One region of the Methylophilus sp. Q8 genome, then DNA from elsewhere that is predicted to be linked to it. Evidence: predicted binding sites of a transcription regulator. Region 1 holds the regulator's gene; each other region holds the start of a gene.
The links. Region 1 encodes sigma-54, which starts transcription at its own class of promoters, with help from an activator protein. Its sites were predicted from a motif close to TGGCACNNTTCCTGCT; they were not measured.

Region 1 (5,986 bases):
ACAAGCCAACAAAGTTAGTGGCCGCTGCCATTAACAAGGTCACCATCAATACATTGAGTACAAACAGCTCACGTGAACGCTGCTTGGCAACCAGCTCAAACCAGAAGTTGAGGATGTTTTTACCAAACTTGAACAAGAAAAACAGCAGGATTGAGGACTTGAACAAAGTCAGTCCCAATACATCCAGCCAGTTATCGCTGTGTGAGCCTAAGGTCTGGATCAGCACCAGAATCGGGATCACTGCCAAATCCTGGAACAGTAGCACGCCGATACTTAGGCGGCCATGTCTGGAGTTTAAATCGACACGTTCCATCAGGATTTTGGACACAATGGCGGTCGAAGACATGGTGATGGCGGCACCAATAATGAACGCCGAGGTCAGGCTCAGCCCCGCCAGCTTGCCCAGTACCAGACTGGCCAGCAAAGTCAGTACTACCTGGCCGCCACCCAAGCCGAACAGGGTTTTACGCATGGCATAGAGTTTAGGCAGGCTGAACTCGAGGCCGATACTAAACATCAGGAACACAATACCGAACTCGGCCACCTGGCGGCCAGTTTCTTCATCTTCCAGCAAGCCTAGGGCGTGCGGGCCGAGCACAATACCGATCATGAAGTAAGCCAGCATCGCTGGCAAACCCAGGATGCGGAATAAGCCGACGGCAAAGACCGAGCTGGTAAGCAACAATAATAAATGGATCAGGGAATCAAACATGCAAAAATTCTAAAGCATTAATGTCAAGCCGTGCAGATGAATGTCTGCCAGCAAACCATATATTATGACGTATCGTCAGTGATGTAACCTGAAACAGTCGCGTTTCAGGATGATGCATCCTGCCACAAAACACTATTTTATGCAAAAAATGTGCCCGCTAATAAAAAATCCGTAAAAAAGCTGTGTTTCGCTTTCTTGCCGGGGGCGTCACTTGCTATACTAACCCGCCATGAACACAGCAAAATCAGGTGTCCACCTCGTGAAAAGTCCAGACATCGTGACGCGTGCACGAGGCATACTGCTGCACGAGGCAGATGAAATCCGCCAACTGGCCGACCGTATCGGCAGCGAGTTCGAAGCCGCTGTCAGCATGATTCTGGCCTGTCGCGGCCGCATTGTCGTCACTGGCATGGGTAAATCCGGCCATATCGGCGGCAAAATTGCGGCTACCCTGGCCAGCACGGGTACCCCTGCGTTCTTTATGCATCCGGCGGAAGCCAGCCATGGCGACCTGGGCATGATCACAGCTGAAGATGTCGTGATTGCGCTATCCAATTCCGGCGAAAGTGATGAAATCATCAATATTTTGCCCGCCATTCGCCGCATCGGTGCGCGTATTCTGAGCATTACCGGTAGCGAAAATTCCACGCTATCGCGCGAGTCAGATGTACATTTAAGTGCTGCAGTTAGCCACGAAGCGTGCCCACTGGGGCTGGCACCCACGGCCAGCACGACGGCCGCACTGGCCTTGGGCGATGCGTTGGCGCTCTGCGTTCTCGACTTGCGCGAATTCACTGCCGAGGACTTTGCGCGGTCACATCCTGGCGGCAGTCTGGGCAGACGGCTGCTGGTGAGAATTAAAGATGTCATGCGTACGGGGGATGCGATCCCCGCTATCAGCGAGCATGGCACCGTACAGGAAGCGATTGCACAGATTTCGAGCAAAGGCATGGGATTTACAGCGATTGTCGATAGCGCACAACACCCGATCGGCGTATTCACCGACGGCGATTTGCGTCGCTTGTTTATGCAAGGTGCAACCGATACGCAACAATCTATCAAAACGGTCATGAATACGCAGCCACGTTTATTGGGCATGCAACAAATGGCGGTTGAAGCAGTCAACCTGATGGAGCAATATAAAATTAACGGGTTTATGGCAGTGAACGAGCAGCAGCAATTAGTGGGCGCATTTAACATGCATGATTTACTCAAGGCAAAAATCGTTTAGGTTCACTGACGCCCTGGAACGCCCACATGCTTAAACACCCCATCTTATTGCCGATTGCGTTAATGCTGTTTTTAGCGCTGCTGACATTCTGGATTAACCAGACGGTACAGGAACAGGCGCTGAGCTTGAGCCGCTTAAGTCGTCACGATCCGGACTACATGCTCTATAACTTTGTCAGCACGCGTACCGACGCCACTGGCAATACCAAATACGTGTTAGCTGCGGCAGAAATGCGCCATTTTCCGGATAACGACTATACCGAATTACAGCGCCCGCGTTTCACCCAGTTTGGGCAGGATAAACCTTACACGCAAATTCATGGCCAGCACGGCAAAGTCTCAACCAATGGTAAACTGGTCGAGTTTAGCAAGCAGGTCAAGGTCATACGCCAGGGCACGCTGGCCAAGCCTGAAATGCAGTTGCAAACCGAACATTTAACGCTGGAGCCGGATACAGACCTCGCTTACACCGATTTGCCGGTCACGATCCGTCAGCTACCAGCGACGGTGATCACAGGCACCGGCATGCGTTTTGATAACAAAGCAGGCACCATGCAATTATTTAACCGGGTGCATGTACATTATGTACGCGTACCCGCAGTCGCAAAAACTGCAAGCCCGGCAGCGAAGGCGAAAACAGGCAAACACAAGGGTCGTTGATTCTGGAGAAATGAGTTGAACACGCACAAGCCATTATTTTATGCCACCTGCTTGACCTTATGGGCACTGCTATCGTGGTCAACCAGCGTGCTGGCTGAAGAGTCTGACCGTGACCAGCCGATTGAGCTGGAAGCGGATACCGTGACCGTGAATGATGCCAAAAAAATCAGCATTTATACCGGCAATGTGATCCTCAACCAGGGCACCCTGCAAATCAAAGCCGACAAAATGATTGTGCGTGAAGACCAGGATGGCTTTCAGCACAGCACCTGTACCGGCAACCCGACCACATTCAAGCAAAAACGCACTGGCAAAGACGAATGGATGCAAGGCAGCGGACAGCGTATTGAATACAACGCGCGCATGGACAAGGTACAGCTATACACCAACGCCTGGGTCAAACGTGGTGAAGACCTGGTCACCGGTGACTACATCAGTTATGACGCCAATGCAGAGTACGCCGAAGTCATTGGCGGCACCAAGGCTAACCCCAATGGTACCGCCGGTAGCCGTGTCAAAGCGACTATCCAGCCCAAGAACAAAACCACGCCGCCTGTGATTGATAACAAGCCAACCTCGCAGCAAGGGCTGCGCATGAACCGCTCGCTGCAAATCAAAGTGGAACCGGCACCCGCCGACACCACTAATGAGCCTACGAAAGCGCAACCTTAAAGACCGGCCTTATGCAGACAACAGTTTCACCAGATCATAACCATTTACGTGTCAGCCACCTGAAAAAAGCCTATCAGGGACGCACCGTGGTTAAAAACACCACACTTGAGCTACGCAGCGGCGAAGTGATTGGTTTGCTCGGCCCGAATGGTGCTGGCAAAACCACCAGCTTTTATATGATTGTTGGCCTGGTCGCACTGGACGACGGCAGCATTACGCTGAATGGCGCAGATGTCAGCCGCGCGCCCATGCACGAGCGCGCCCGCATGGGCCTGGCTTACCTGCCACAAGAAGCATCCATTTTTCGTAAAATGACGGTGACTGATAATATTTTATCAATTCTGGAAACCCGCCCTTACACGGAAGAAGAGCGTGAAGCGCGGCTGGAGTCTTTACTGGATCAATTACATATCCAGCATATCCGTCACAGCCAGGCCGTCAGCCTGTCGGGCGGCGAGCGCCGCCGCGTAGAGATTGCGCGCTGCCTGGCCACAGACCCGAAATTCATCCTGCTGGATGAGCCATTTGCCGGGATTGACCCGATTGCGGTGATTGAGATCCAGAAAATTATCCGCTACCTGAGCAGCCAGAATATTGGCATTTTGATTACAGACCACAACGTGCGTGAAACCCTGGATATTTGTGACCGGGCGTATATCGTTAATGAAGGCGCTGTGTTTGCCGCAGGCACGCCAGACGAAATCATTCAGAACGAAGGCGTACGTGAAGTCTATCTGGGCAAGAATTTTAGGCTGTAACCTGATATGAAGCAAAACCTGCAATTACGCATCTCACAAAACCTGGCGCTCACCCCGCAACTTCAGCAGTCCATCCGCCTGTTGCAGTTGTCCACGCTGGAGTTAAGCCAGGAGCTGGAAACCATCCTGCAGGAAAATCCGCTGCTGGAAATGGCTGACGGCGAAGAAGGAGAATTTGAAGATAACTCGCCATTGGCCACCAGCTCGACAGACACAGAGCAGGTGGATGCAAGTTCATTTGATGTCGCTACCCAAAACGACCTCACTCCTCCTGCAGAGAGTCTGCGTGATGAACCACGTGACGAAACGAGCGGCACTGAAGGCGAACAACCGAATCTGAATGAAGAATTCACGCCGCCCGAGTTTGAAGATGACTACGAAGAGTTTGGCAGTGCCAGCAACTGGGACGAAGCGGGCCGCAACAACCTCGATGATGAAGATAGTGACTTCTCTCGCCAGGACGCCAACAATATCAGTCTGCGCGAGCACCTGATCAACCAGATGCAGTTGGCACATCTATCCAAGCGTGACATGGATCTGGTGAAATTTTTGCTCGACAGCATTAACGATGATGGTTATTTAGAGCAGGATTTACAAGAGATTGTCGACCTGTTGCCGCCAGAGCTGGAAATTGAGTTACTGGAGCTGGAAACCGCACTGAAATTGATCCAGAACCTGGATCCGATCGGCGTCGGCGCACGTGACCTGCGTGAATGCATCTTGCTACAACTGCAAGTACTGCCGCCTGAGACACCTTATTTGCGTATTGCGATGGCGATTGCCAAAGATCACCTGGCATTGCTCGCCAACAAAGACTTTGTCAAATTGCGCAAGGTACTCACTTGCGACGAAGCCGCGCTCAAAGGCGCGCAACACCTGATTCGCCAGCAAAATCCCAAGCCAGGCAACGAGTTTGCGACCTTTAGCCATGACCACTTTATCCAGCACGATGTCGTGGTCAAAAAAATCAAAGGCATCTGGATGGCATCGCTCAATGATGGCGTGATCCCCAAATTGCGTATCAATCAGTTGTATGCAGATATCCTCAAGCGCAACCGTGAAAGCTCCGGCCAATATCTGCAGAGCCAGATGCAGGAAGCCAAATGGATGATTAAAAATATCCAGCAACGCTTTTCTACCATCTTGCGTGTGTCGCAAGCGATTGTGGACAGACAGCGCAATTTCTTTGAACATGGTGAAATTGCCATGCGGCCCCTGGTATTGCGCGAAATTGCCGAAGAGCTCGACTTGCATGAAAGCACGGTTTCTCGCGTGACAACGCATAAGTATATGCTCACGCCACGCGGTGTATTTGAACTTAAATACTTTTTTGGCAGCTCAGTTGCCACCGATGCGGGCGGCTCATGCTCTGCAACCGCCATTCGCGCCCTGATCAAACAAATGGTCGCTGAAGAGAACCAGAAAAAACCATTGTCCGACAATCAAATCACCGATACGCTGGCGCAGCAAGGCATTGTGGTTGCGCGCCGCACCATTGCCAAATACCGCGAATCGCTGAATATTCCACCGGCCAACTTACGCAAATCGCTGTAAACCAAAAAGGCCGCAAATGCGGCCTTTTTTAATCAGTAACACATGTTTACTGGATGGTGATTTTGGCAAACTTGCGCTTGCCGACTTGTGCCACCACGGTCACCCCTTTTGCCAGTGACAGGTTTTTATCATCAACTTTTACGCTATCCAGCTTCACGCCGCCTTGTTGCACGGCGCGCATGGCTTCACTGGTGCTTTCCACCAGACCCGCCTGCTTGAGCAACTGGCTGATACTGATGCTATCACCGTCAATCGCCACTGCCACCTCAGGCACATCATCAGGAATCCCGCCTTTGGCACGGGTCTGGAAGTCTTGCAGGGCCTTTTCAGCCGCCGCCTGGCCGTGGAAACGGGCGACGATCTCCTGCGCAAAACCGACCTTGATATTACGCGGATTGTC
Region 2 (5,986 bases), 110 kb from region 1:
GGTATTCGCTTTCCAGTTTTTGATGCTGACTTCGATCCGCCTATATGGCAGTGAGGTGCAATGGCAGCACTATTTCAAGCTGACTGCCGCGCAAAACCTGTGGTGGGGCAATGCCTTGAACCCTTTGGATAACCGCACCGTGGCACGCAAAGGAGCAGCTGGCTATGTGTTTACCGGGCAAAAGAGCTTTTGCTCCGGCTCCATGGATTCTGACTACCTGATTGTGTCTGCGATTGAAGAAGGCACAGGCAAGTTTCTGGTGGCCGCGGTGCCAACTGATCGTAGCGGTATCCAGCTCAATGGCGATTGGGACAATATCGGCCAACGGCAGACAGACAGTGGCAGCGCTGAATTTAACCAGCTGCGGGTGGAAGACAGCGAATTGCTGATGAACCCTGGCCCGTTGAGCTCGCCATTTGCCAGCCTGCGTTCATTGGTAGCGCAACTGATTTTTACCAATATTTATCTCGGCATTGCCGAAGGCGCGCTGGCAGAAGGTGCGAAATATACGCGTAGCAGCAGCCGGGTCTGGTCAGGCTCTCTGGCGCAGACCATACACGAAGACCCGTTTACCTTGCTGCATTACGGCGAGTTCTGGGCCAGCTTGCATGCGTCGGCCGTGCTGGCAGATCATGCGGCAGGCTTACTCGATCACGCCTGGCAGCAAACCTTGGGTCTCGATGAGCTGACCCGTGGCGAACTGGCGCTGGCAGTGTTCTCGGCCAAGGTCAACGCAACGCGTGCCGGGTTGGATGTCACTACCCGCGTGTTTGAAGTGGCTGGCGCCCGCGCCACCACCGCCAAGCTGCGCATGGACCGCTTCTGGCGCAATTTGCGCGTGTATACCCTGCATGACCCGGTGGACTACAAACTCAAGGATTTAGGTGATTGGGCACTTAATGGTCAGTACCCCACACCGAGTTTCTACGCCTAACGCATACTAAAGAAAGTTTATGAAACAAAAAATTATCGATCTACGCAACCGTCCTGCGTTTCTGCATGACTTTTTTGGCGCTACGCCCAACACCCCTGCTTATGACACTGCCAAATGGCTCAACCAGCGTGTGGGTTCGCTTGAACCCGAGCATTTTCGCCGCTCATATACGGTAGAAGGCTATTTGCAGGAGATCGACCAGGCCGGGATTGATATTGCCGTGGTGGTGGGGCGTGAGACGCCAGACCTGACCATAGACGACCAGCAGATTGCCGACCTGGTCAAACACAGTCCCAAACTGGTGGGCCTGGGTTCGGTGGATATTGAAAGCCGTGGCGTAGACAGTGCCTTGGCCGCGATTGAAAAAGCCATCAACCATTACGGCTTCAAGGCCATTAATATCGAACCCGGTTTTGGCAAACCGGCACGCCAGGTCGACGACCCCATTTTTGACCCGGTCTACGCGGCTTGCCAGCAGCATGGCGTACCCGTGTGCGTGATGTCCGGCCCCACCACGCCAGACCTGGACTACGCGCACCCGAATGCGGTGGCCAGGCTGGCCAGAAAATATCCCAACCTCAACATTATTTGTTTCCACGGTTATTACCCGTATGTGAATGACATTGTCGGTGCGGCGTTCCGTTATCCAAACCTGTACCTGGTGCCCGATATGTATATTTTCCAGCCTGGCGCCGAATTATATGTACAGGCGGCGAACCAGTTTCTGGGGGATCAGTTACTGTTCGGCACCTCTTATCCTTTCAGGCCGATGAAGCAAACCATAGACGACTTTGCCGCCTTGGGTTTTAAAGATGCGGTGCTGGAAAAAGTGTTTTATCAGAATGCTGCGCGCTTGTTAAAGCTCAGCGTATAAGAATGCAGGCAGGAATAACTATGCAACCTCCGTTACCACCATTTGATGCCGTCGCCGATGCGGTAGAAGCCATTGCCAATGGTGAATTTGTTATCGTTGTTGATGATACCGATCGTGAAAATGAAGGTGATCTGATTATTGCCGCTGAAAAAATCACTACCGAGCAAATGGCTTTTTTAGTGAAATATAGCAGTGGCCTGGTGTGTGTGGCCATGCAAGAACAGCGTTTGCAGGCGCTGGATTTACCGCAGATGGTGACGCATAACGCCGACCCGTTCAGGACAGCGTTTACCGTCAGTGTCGATTACAAATATGGCACGACCAGTGGTATTTCAGCCGCTGACCGTGCACTGACTTTGCGGGCATTGGCAGACCCGTCCAGCCAGGCCAGCGACTTTCATCGGCCCGGGCATATTTTCCCCTTGCGTGCACGCTTAGGCGGCGTGCTGGAGCGGCCAGGTCATACCGAAGCTGCGCATGACCTGGCCGCGATGGCCGGTTTGCAACCGGTGGGGGTGTTGTGCGAAATCGTCAATGATGACGGTAGCATGGCCAGGCGACCAGACTTGCTGCGCTTTGCCAAACAGCACGGCTTAAAGATGATTACGATTGCCGATATGATTGTTTACCGTGAGCGGCAATTGCAGGTGACCTATCCACGTCAGCCTGTGCGCCCTGTTCGGCAACAAAGCACATTGCTCGATGCAGCCATGGTATATACTGGTTAAATCAACGATTGATCAATACAACAAAGCCCTCCATGTGAGGGCTTTGTTTTTACTGCAGCTAGTTTAAGTCTATGCTTAAATCCACGGATGACGCGGCGGTTTCACGTTATTCAGGCTGTAATTGCCCACGGCATGATACTTCCAGCGTACCGGGTCATGCAGGGTATGGGTACGGGCATTGCGCCAGTGGCGGTCCAGGTTGTACTCACCCAGCGTAGAACGTGTACCGGCCAGTTCAAACAGTTTGCTACCTGCCAGCAGCGCGGTTTCGGTACTCAATACCTTGGCTTCGGCCACGGCAATGGAGGCTTCTGCCACGGTGTCTTCGTTCGGGTTGCGTTGCGCTTCGTCTATGTATTCCCCGGCGCGCGCCAACAAAGCTTCAGTCGCGTGTAAACGAATCTGCAAATCGCCAATGTCTTTAATGGTATGTGGATCTTCGTAACCATGCTCCAGGTCAGTATCAATCCACGGGCGGGTATGGTTGCGGACAAAATGCAGCGTATCCTTGAACGCGGCGCGCGCAATGCCGGTATCTACCGCGGCCTGGATAATTTGTGCTACCGGACCCATGGCCGTCGGGCGGTCGAACGCCAAATGGTGTGGCAACACATACTCGCTGGGCACAAAGATATTTTCCAGCAGGGTGGTACCGCTGGCCGTCGTGCGTTGACCAAAACTGGACCAGTCATCAATGATGGTCAGGCCTTCTGCCCCGGCCGGTACAAAAGCCACCACGGTATTGTCGTGCTCATCCTTGGCCACTACCGGTACCCAGTCAGCCAGCAAAGCGCCAGAAGAATAGAATTTTTTGCCGTTTAAGAAGTAGCCGCTGTTGGTAGGTGTCAGTTTGGTTTTGACATCATTGACACTGCGGGTGCCGATTTCAGAAAACGCATTGCCAAAGCGTACGCCTTGCAGCACCAGCTCATAAAAAAACTTTTTCTGGAAGTCCGTGCCGTCCAGGCGCAGGCCTTCCACCATATACAAGTGGTTTTGCGGAATCTGCCCGATGCTGGGATCGGCTTCTGCCACCGTAGCAATGACTTCGGCCAGGGTTTTGTTCGACACAAACGCGCCGCCATATTCTTTCGGCACAGTAATGCCCCACAAGCCGCTGCTGGAGAATAAATCCAGTTCCTTGCGCGGCAGGCGTCTTTCTTTGTCACGCGTAGCGGCTTCTTTGGCGATTTCACTCGCGACTTGTTTGGCCACGGCAATCGCTTCGGCGTCACTGGTGATCACGTGCGCCGGTTGGCGCGGCGGGTGCTCGGGCAAATGCGCAATCTTGCTTGCATGTGCAGTCATATTGAATCCTTGTCAAAGTAAAGGTTGGGAATAAAGGCGCAGTGTTTCCATTAAAAAGCGGCTGCGCGTTGCCTTACTGCATTGCATTTAATATGCCAATTGTTAAGTGATTGAATTTAAACGATAAGGTTGGATTATGGGTTGTTGCACGCCTCTACAGAAACAGTTTTCTGCTGAATGCCTGCTGATTAATCAGCAATCGCACGTTGCCACAAGGTTATTTGAGCTCGACCTGCCTGCTGCATTTTGAGAAAAGTTGCTGATATATCAGCAGTGCATCAGCAAAACTAGCCTGAATTCAACACGTTGAAAATCATAAAAAACATCATAAGTATTTGATATTTATAATTAATTTAATCTGGCATGGATGCTGCTAATAGTATTGGTGAGCTGGCCTGCCTGCGATTGAACACACAAAGCGGCAGCAGCAACCTTAATTAGGAGTCATGATGAGCCGTCCGTTAAAAGTCACTGCCGTTTCCGGCAGCTATAAGTTGCCTTCCAGAACCGCTGCGCTGGTGGAAGCAATCACCCAAAAACTGGGGCAGCAATTGCCTATTGATCTGCATGTGATCGAGTTAAGTGAAATAGGCAGCAGCCTGGTCGCTTCTTACGACCCCAAAGCGCTGCCAGTGAAAGTGCAAAAAGATATCCAGGCCATTGAAACGGCTGACCTGCTGGTCGTGGCGACGCCGGTCTACCGCGCGTCTTATACCGGCTTATTCAAACACTTGTTTGACCTGGTCGATTATGAGGCCTTGGTCGATGTGCCGGTATTGCTGGCGGCGACCGGTGGCAGCGAGCGCCATGCCTTGATCATTGATCATGAGTTGCGCCCATTGTTCAGCTTCTTTCAGGCGCTGACCTTGCCGATTGGTGTCTATGCCACCGAAGCAGATTTTGAAAACTACCAGGTGAAAAACGAGGCGGTCACTGCCCGTATTGCATTGGCGGTGGAGCGTGCCTTGCCATTGCTCAAGCATAGAGAGCTTGTGAATAAAGACCGTTTGCTGGCGGTATAAGCCACGCAATGATTTGCCGAACATTATTTGGAGAGCGATGATGAGTACAGAAAATATTAAATTTGCCTACTGGGTGCCTAACGTTAGCGGTGGCCTGGTGGTTAGCAATATCGAACAGCGCACCAGCTGGGATATCGACTACAACCGCAAGCTGGCACAAATTGCCGAGAATGCCGGGTTTGAATATGCCTTGAGCCAGATCCGTTTTACCGCCGGTTATGGCGCCGAGTTCCAGCATGAGTCGGTGTCTTTTTCGCATGCCTTGCTGGCAGCGACCACCAAATTGAAAGTGATTGCGGCTATTTTGCCTGGTCCGTGGAATCCGGTGCTGGCAGCCAAGCAACTGGCGACGATTGATATCCTGACCGAAGGCCGTGTAGCGGTCAATATCGTCTCTGGCTGGTTCCGTGGCGAATTCACGGCCATTGGCGAGCATTGGCTGGATCATGACGAGCGCTATCGCCGTTCCAAAGAGTTTATCGAGGCGCTCAAAGGTATCTGGACAAAGGATAACTTCACTTACCGTGGCGACTTTTACCGTTTCAGCAACTACAGCCTGAAACCAAAACCATTGCAACAACCCCATCCTGAAATCTTCCAGGGCGGCAGCTCACGTGCGGCGCGCGATATGGCGGCCAGTGTCTCTGACTGGTATTTCACTAATGGTAATACGGTCGAAGGCATCAAGGCGCAGGTGGATGATATCCGTGCCAAGGCTGCGGCCAACAATCATCAGGTCAAAATCGGCGTCAATGCCTTTGTGATTGCGCGAGATACCGAAGAAGAAGCCAAAGCGGTGCTGGCAGAAATCATCGCCAAGGCCAACCCTGACGCGGTCAATGCGTTTGGCCATGAGGTCAAGAATGCCGGTGCCTCCAGCCCGGAGAAAGAGGGTAATTGGGCAAAGTCGACCTTTGAAGACTTGGTGCAATACAACGATGGCTTTAAAACCAACCTGATCGGCACGCCGCAGCAAATTGCTGAGCGCATTGTCGCCTTGAAAGCAGTGGGCGTGGATCTGATCCTGTCCGGCTTTTTGCATTTTCAGGAAGAAGTGGCTTACTTTGGCGAGAAAGTGTTGCCGCTGGTACATGCGCTCGAAGCCAAAAAACTGGCCAAA
Region 3 (5,986 bases), 140 kb from region 1:
CAGCCAAAAGGTTGAAGGTTTAGCTGGTGCTTCAACAACTGCATCAGTTGCAGATCTGGGTACTGGTGTAGTGACAACTACAACAACTGCAGGTACTAACTTCGGTAGCGAGCGTGCTTACGCATGGGATATCGGTACTAGCCTGAAATTTGCTGACTTCGGTCTGGTTGGTTACTACGGCCAAGGTAAAGGTATCGGCCAAACAGTTCAGTTTGCTGGTGGTTTCGATGCTAACGGCAAACGTCGTGACTCTGACCAATGGTACGTACAAGGTTCTTACACTGTTCCAGGCGTAGGTACTAAGTTGGCTGCTTCTTACGGTGAATCTACATTGGACGGTAACGGTGCTGACACATTCAGCGACGTTAAAGCTAACATGTGGACAGTTGGTGCTTACCACCCTCTGACAAAACACCTGAACTTGGTTGCTGAATACTCTGTTGCTAAAGACGAAACAAACAATCGTACTGTTGCAGATACAGATGTTAAAGCAAAAACCATCTCTCTGGGTGCGATCCTGTTCTTCTAGTTTAATTGCAGTTTAACTGCTTAAATTAAAAGTCAGAAAAACGGCAACTTCGGTTGCCGTTTTTTTATCTCAATAAAAGCTTATCTGCTGATAGTGGTTAATAAATTATGAATTTGTATCCTGTTACGATCGTTGAAAATTTTTATGAAGACCCAGACGCAGTAAGGACTTTTGCGCTGAATCAGAAATACCAATATCGCCATCAATTGAAAGATGTACCTTACGTATTTCCAGGGGCTCGCACAAAAGATTTATCCGTCATTAATAAGCCTTTATTTGAGAAGCTGAGCACAAAAATCATCTCGTTATTTCATAACTCAGAATATGAGCATATGCGCTGGGCAATTTCGACCAACTTTCAGAGTGTGAGTGAAGATTATGGTAGAGGTGTAATTCACACTGATGGTAATGCGGTGTTTGCAGCCGTATTGTATTTAAGTCCAGATGCGCCACTCGATTCAGGCACCTCACTGTTCAGGCCAAATAAAAGTTTTGATCAAGATGCCTATGAGAAAGCGTTAAAGGTAAACGATAAGCGCTTTGCAGACGGGACAGTGAAGATGGATACCGCTTATCACAGCATGTTCGATGAAATCGTACGCATCAATAATGTGTATAACACTTTGATTTTGTATGAAGGCCGTCACTTTCATGCCGCAAATAACTTCTTTGGCAAAACCTTAAAAGACTCACGCTTGGCGCAAGTCTTTTTTGTCAGCAGTATTGATGCGCAGAAACACAGCTCATTCCCACTATGGCGTAGCCAGCAGGTGCATATCTAATTTAATCGTCTATCCCTAATTCCTGGATTTTGCGCGTCAGCGTATTGCGTCCCATGCCTAGCTGATTGGCCGCTTCAATGCGACGGCCATCGGTATGGGCCAAGGCTCGCGTGATAAGGATGCGTTCAAACTCCTTGGTTTTTGCATCCAGGATATTGGTTTCGCCTCGATTGAGCGCATCTGTAACTTCTTGCGCTAATGCTTCTTGCCAGGAGCCGCCCGTGTTGTGCTTGCCGGTATCTTCTTTCAGTTCTGGTGGCAGGTCATTCACGTCTACGTTCTGGCCGGGTGCCATGACAGTGAGCCAGTGACAGACGTTTTCCAGTTGGCGGACGTTACCGCTCCAATTCACTGACATCAGGTATTTGATGGCCGCTTGGGATAATTGTTTAGGCTCTACACCCAGCTGTTGAGCGCTGTGGGCGAGAAAATGCTTGGTCAGCAAGGGGATGTCTTCCCTGCGCTCGCGCAAAGGCGGCAGGCGCAGGCGGATGACGTTTAAGCGGTGAAACAAGTCTTCACGGAACAGGCCTTGTTTAACGCGCTCTTCCAGATCCTGGTGCGTGGCCGCAATGACGCGTACATTGACCTTGATTGGCTGGTGGCCGCCGACCCGATAGAACTGGCCATCGGATAGCACGCGCAATAAGCGTGTTTGCAAGTCTGCAGGCATGTCGCCGATTTCATCCAGAAATAAGGTGCCGTTGTCTGCCTGCTCAAAGCGCCCTCTTCTGGCCGCTGCGGCGCCGGTAAACGCGCCGCGTTCGTGGCCAAACAATTCGGATTCCAGCAAATCTTTAGGGATCGCTGCGGTGTTAATCGCGATAAATGGTTTGTCTGCACGTGGGCTATGTCTGTGCAGCGCGCTGGCGACCAACTCTTTACCGCTGCCAGACTCACCATTGATGAGTACCGTTGAATGTGAGCGGCTCAAGCGACCAATGGCGCGGAACACCTCTTGCATGGCTGGTGCCTGACCGATAATTTCTGGCGATGGGCCGGTGTCTTCGACGGCTTCAACCGATTGGCGCATGCTCTCTTCAACCGCACGTTTGATAATTTCAATGGCTTGGTCGACATCAAAAGGCTTGGCCAGATATTCAAAGGCGCCACCCTGAAATGCCGCCACTGCACTTTCCAGGTCGGAGTAAGCAGTCATGATAATGACGGGGATATCCGGAAAGCGCTGTTTTACCTCTGACAGAAAGTCCAGCCCGGAGCCGTTAGGCATGCGAATGTCGCTGACAATCACTTGTGGTTGCTCGCGGTTTAAGGCATTCAGTGCTTCTGCAGGGGACGAGAAGGTTTTGAAATCAAAGTCTGTGCGTGCCAGTGCTTTTTCAAACACCCAGCGGATGGATTTGTCGTCGTCTAAGATCCAGATTGGTTTCATAGCTATTTCTCGTCAATTATTATGCTGATGATTTTAATTGCGTACTTTCAATCGGTAGCAATATATGAAAGGTTGTTTTGCCTGGCTGTGAATCGCAATCTATCATGCCATGGTGCTGCGTAATAAATGTTTGCGCCAACGCTAGCCCCAGGCCTGTGCCGCCTTCGCGACCCGAAACCAGAGGGTAAAAAATACGTTCTTTAATGCCTGCCGGGATGCCAGGGCCGTTATCAATAATTTCAAGATGGATACCAACGCGGTAGCGTTTCCTGGCCAGCGTAATCTGGCGTTCTGCACGCGTGCGGAAGGTAATGCTTGCGCTTTCCGTCTGGCTTTGTTGCATGGCTTGCGCGGCGTTGCGGGCGATGTTCAGCACCGCCTGAATCAACTTTTCGCGGTCGCCTATTAGCTCGGGCAGGCTGGTATCATAATCGCGAATGACGCGGATATGATTGGGGGATTCCGCCAGCAATAAACTGCGTACGCGTTCCAATACTTCATGAATGTTGGTCGGCTCGTATTTGGGTACGCGATGGGGCGCCAGCAGCCTATCCATCAAGCTGTGCAGGCGATCCGCCTCTTTAATAATGACTTGCGTGTATTCTTTCAGGCTAGCTTGTGGCAGCTCGAATTCAAGCAATTGCGCTGCGCCGCGCAAACCACCCAAGGGGTTGCGGATTTCGTGTGCCAGATTGCGCAACAACTCTGAGTTGGCTTGCTGTTGAATCAGCATGCGCTCTTCGCGCGCAATGCGCAATTGCTGGTCCATTTGCACAAACTCCAGGATCAGCATGTCCTCTGGCGTTTGGTTGAACGTGGTTGAAATGGGTGTGACGGTACAAGTGACCGCCGTGGTGTGCCCGCGTTGTGTGGTCAGCGTGAACTCGTGTTCCCGAAAGGGACCTTGAGTTTGTATGGCATTGGTGACTGCCATTTGCAGAATCTCGCAATTCACGAATACATCGTGAATGTGCAGGCCGTGAATTTGGTTGGCGCTAAACGCGAACAGTATCTCTGCACTCGAGTTTGCATAGGTTACTTCCAGCTGGTTATTGAGCAGAATCACTGCTGTTGCAATGTGCTCTAAACCGCTAAACCCGTGGGGAGATTTTTGAACCATATCCTAAGCTTGTTAAAAAGAGTGAATCACGCCCTGTTTTAAAGCAAAAGCCAAGCCAATTCTAACTCAGGTGTCAAAAATGGTTTAAAGAATTCCCAAAATGGTGCGTTTACAGATTAAGTTCTTTGTTGAGTAGCTCGATGTTACGCTCATGGGCCTGAATTTCGGCTTCAATCACATGTAGTTTTTCATCGTATTTTGCGACGTTTCTAAAGGTTTTTCCATTGGCGCCTTTATAGACTTCGGGCGTATTTTGCGCCTCTTCGTAGAGCTGTTTTGCATGTTCAAGTGCTTGTTTTTCTTGCTCTAATTCACTCATGAGCAATTCGCGGCGTTTTTGGTCGCGCTGGTTTTGCGTCTGGTTATCCACTTTGGGGAAATTAGCCGGAGAGGGGGCTTTTGCGCTAGGTTTTTTTTCACGCGCAACGGGTGGTGGCTCCGCCGTTTTTGGGCCGCTAATGACCAATTCTGCTTTGCTGTGACCTTCTGGCTTGATATTGGTGTAAGTGGTCACACCATTGCTGTCCGTATACTTGTAGATATCCGCCAGGCAGCTGCTTGATGCCAGTACAAAAGCGAGAACGTAAAAAAGTCTTTTCATGGCAATAGTTTAGAGTAGATTGTTGAGGTTATCAACGTGTGTTTACTGCAAAAGGTTGGCGATGCTGAGTGTGCATAAAAAAACAGGGCAGCCTAAGCTGCCCTGTTTTGGTGCGTCTCTTGCGATTAGCAGGAGTAGTACAAACCAAACTCAACAGGGTGTGGTGTTTGACGCAATTTGGTAACTTCTTCCATTTTTAATGCAATGTAAGAGTCAATCCAGTCATCAGTGAACACACCACCGCGTGTCAGGAACTCGCGGTCTTTGTCCAGGTACTCAAGCGCTTGCTCCAATGAAGAACACACGGTTGGAATCAATGCATCTTCTTCTGGTGGCAGATGGTACAAGTCTTTTGTCGCTGGTTCACCTGGGTGAATTTTGTTCTGAACGCCATCCAGGCCAGCCATCAGCAAAGCTGAGAAAGCCAGGTATGGGTTGGCAATCGGGTCTGGGAAGCGAGCTTCAACACGACGTGCTTTGTCTGAATGTACGAATGGGATACGGATCGCAGCAGAACGGTTTTTAGCAGAGTAAGCCAGTTTTACCGGTGCTTCGTAATGTGGCACCAGGCGCTTGTATGAGTTAGTGCCTGGGTTAGTGATCGCGTTCAATGCGCGCGCGTGTTTGATGATGCCGCCGATGTAGTACAGGGCGAAATCGCTCAAACCAGCATAGCCGTTACCTGCAAACAGGTTTTTGCCATCTTTCCATACGGATTGATGCACGTGCATACCAGAACCGTTATCGCCAAACATTGGTTTAGGCATAAAGGTTGCAGTTTTACCGTAAGCGTGCGCGGTGTTGGTCACTACGTATTTCAGGATTTGCGTCCAGTCAGCACGTTGTGTCAGTGTTGCAAATTTAGTACCGATTTCACATTGACCAGCAGTCGCCACTTCATGGTGGTGCACTTCAACTGGCACGCCCAGCTCTTCCAGTGTCAATACCATGGCAGAACGGATGTCGTGCAGTGAGTCGACTGGTGGTACTGGGAAGTAGCCACCTTTAACGCCTGGACGGTGGCCTGTGTTGCCGCCTTCGAATTTTTCACCTGATGACCAGGCTGCTTCTTCGGAGTTGATCTTAACGAAGCTACCACCCATGGTGGCATCCCATTGTACGCTGTCAAAAATGAAGAACTCTGGCTCAGGACCGAAGTAGGCTGTGTCGCCCAGGCCGCTGGATTTCAGGTAGGCTTCAGCGCGTTTCGCCAAGCTACGTGGGTCGCGGTCGTAACCTTTACCATCTGTAGGGTCAACAACATCACAGGTTAAAACCAATGTTGGCTCGTCAAAAAACGGGTCAATGTATGCGGTGCTTGCATCAGGCATCAGTTGCATGTCAGAGGCTTGAATGCCTTTCCATCCAGCGATGGAAGAGCCGTCAAATGCATGGCCTTCAGTAAATTTATCTTCGTCGAAGTGAGAAACTGGCACAGTCACGTGCTGCTCTTTACCTCTGGTGTCGGTAAAACGGAAATCGACAAATTTGATGTCGTTTTCTGCAACCAATTTCATTACGTTTGCAACGGACATTACATTCTCCTCAATGATCAAGGTCT

Region 2: msuE (FMN reductase) is a predicted target of sigma-54. The motif match lies at 4,204-4,219, and genes of this name have one in related genera.
Region 3: glnL (nitrogen regulation protein NR(II)) is a predicted target of sigma-54. The motif match lies at 3,867-3,882, and genes of this name have one in related genera.

The regions. Positions count from the first base shown of each region.
Region 1 is NZ_JUHE01000001.1:1,212,247-1,218,232, reverse strand. Features, by position in the region: gene GQ52_RS05885 (cation:proton antiporter) at 1-712, opposite strand, end outside; gene GQ52_RS05880 (SIS domain-containing protein) at 942-1,943, shown strand; gene lptC (LPS export ABC transporter periplasmic protein LptC) at 1,970-2,602, shown strand; gene lptA (lipopolysaccharide transport periplasmic protein LptA) at 2,618-3,274, shown strand; gene lptB (LPS export ABC transporter ATP-binding protein) at 3,286-4,032, shown strand; gene GQ52_RS05860 (RNA polymerase factor sigma-54) at 4,039-5,586, shown strand; gene tyrS (tyrosine--tRNA ligase) at 5,633-5,986, opposite strand, start outside.
Region 2 is NZ_JUHE01000001.1:1,101,058-1,107,043, forward strand. Features, by position in the region: gene GQ52_RS05335 (acyl-CoA dehydrogenase family protein) at 1-934, shown strand, start outside; gene GQ52_RS05340 (amidohydrolase family protein) at 954-1,808, shown strand; gene ribB (3,4-dihydroxy-2-butanone-4-phosphate synthase) at 1,829-2,536, shown strand; gene GQ52_RS05350 (SfnB family sulfur acquisition oxidoreductase) at 2,612-3,844, opposite strand; gene msuE (FMN reductase) at 4,291-4,866, shown strand; gene sfnG (dimethylsulfone monooxygenase SfnG) at 4,907-5,986, shown strand, end outside.
Region 3 is NZ_JUHE01000001.1:1,076,869-1,082,854, forward strand. Features, by position in the region: gene GQ52_RS05230 (porin) at 1-529, shown strand, start outside; gene GQ52_RS05235 (DUF6445 family protein) at 637-1,311, shown strand; gene ntrC (nitrogen regulation protein NR(I)) at 1,313-2,704, opposite strand; gene glnL (nitrogen regulation protein NR(II)) at 2,724-3,824, opposite strand; gene GQ52_RS05250 (DUF4124 domain-containing protein) at 3,934-4,425, opposite strand; gene glnA (type I glutamate--ammonia ligase) at 4,551-5,960, opposite strand.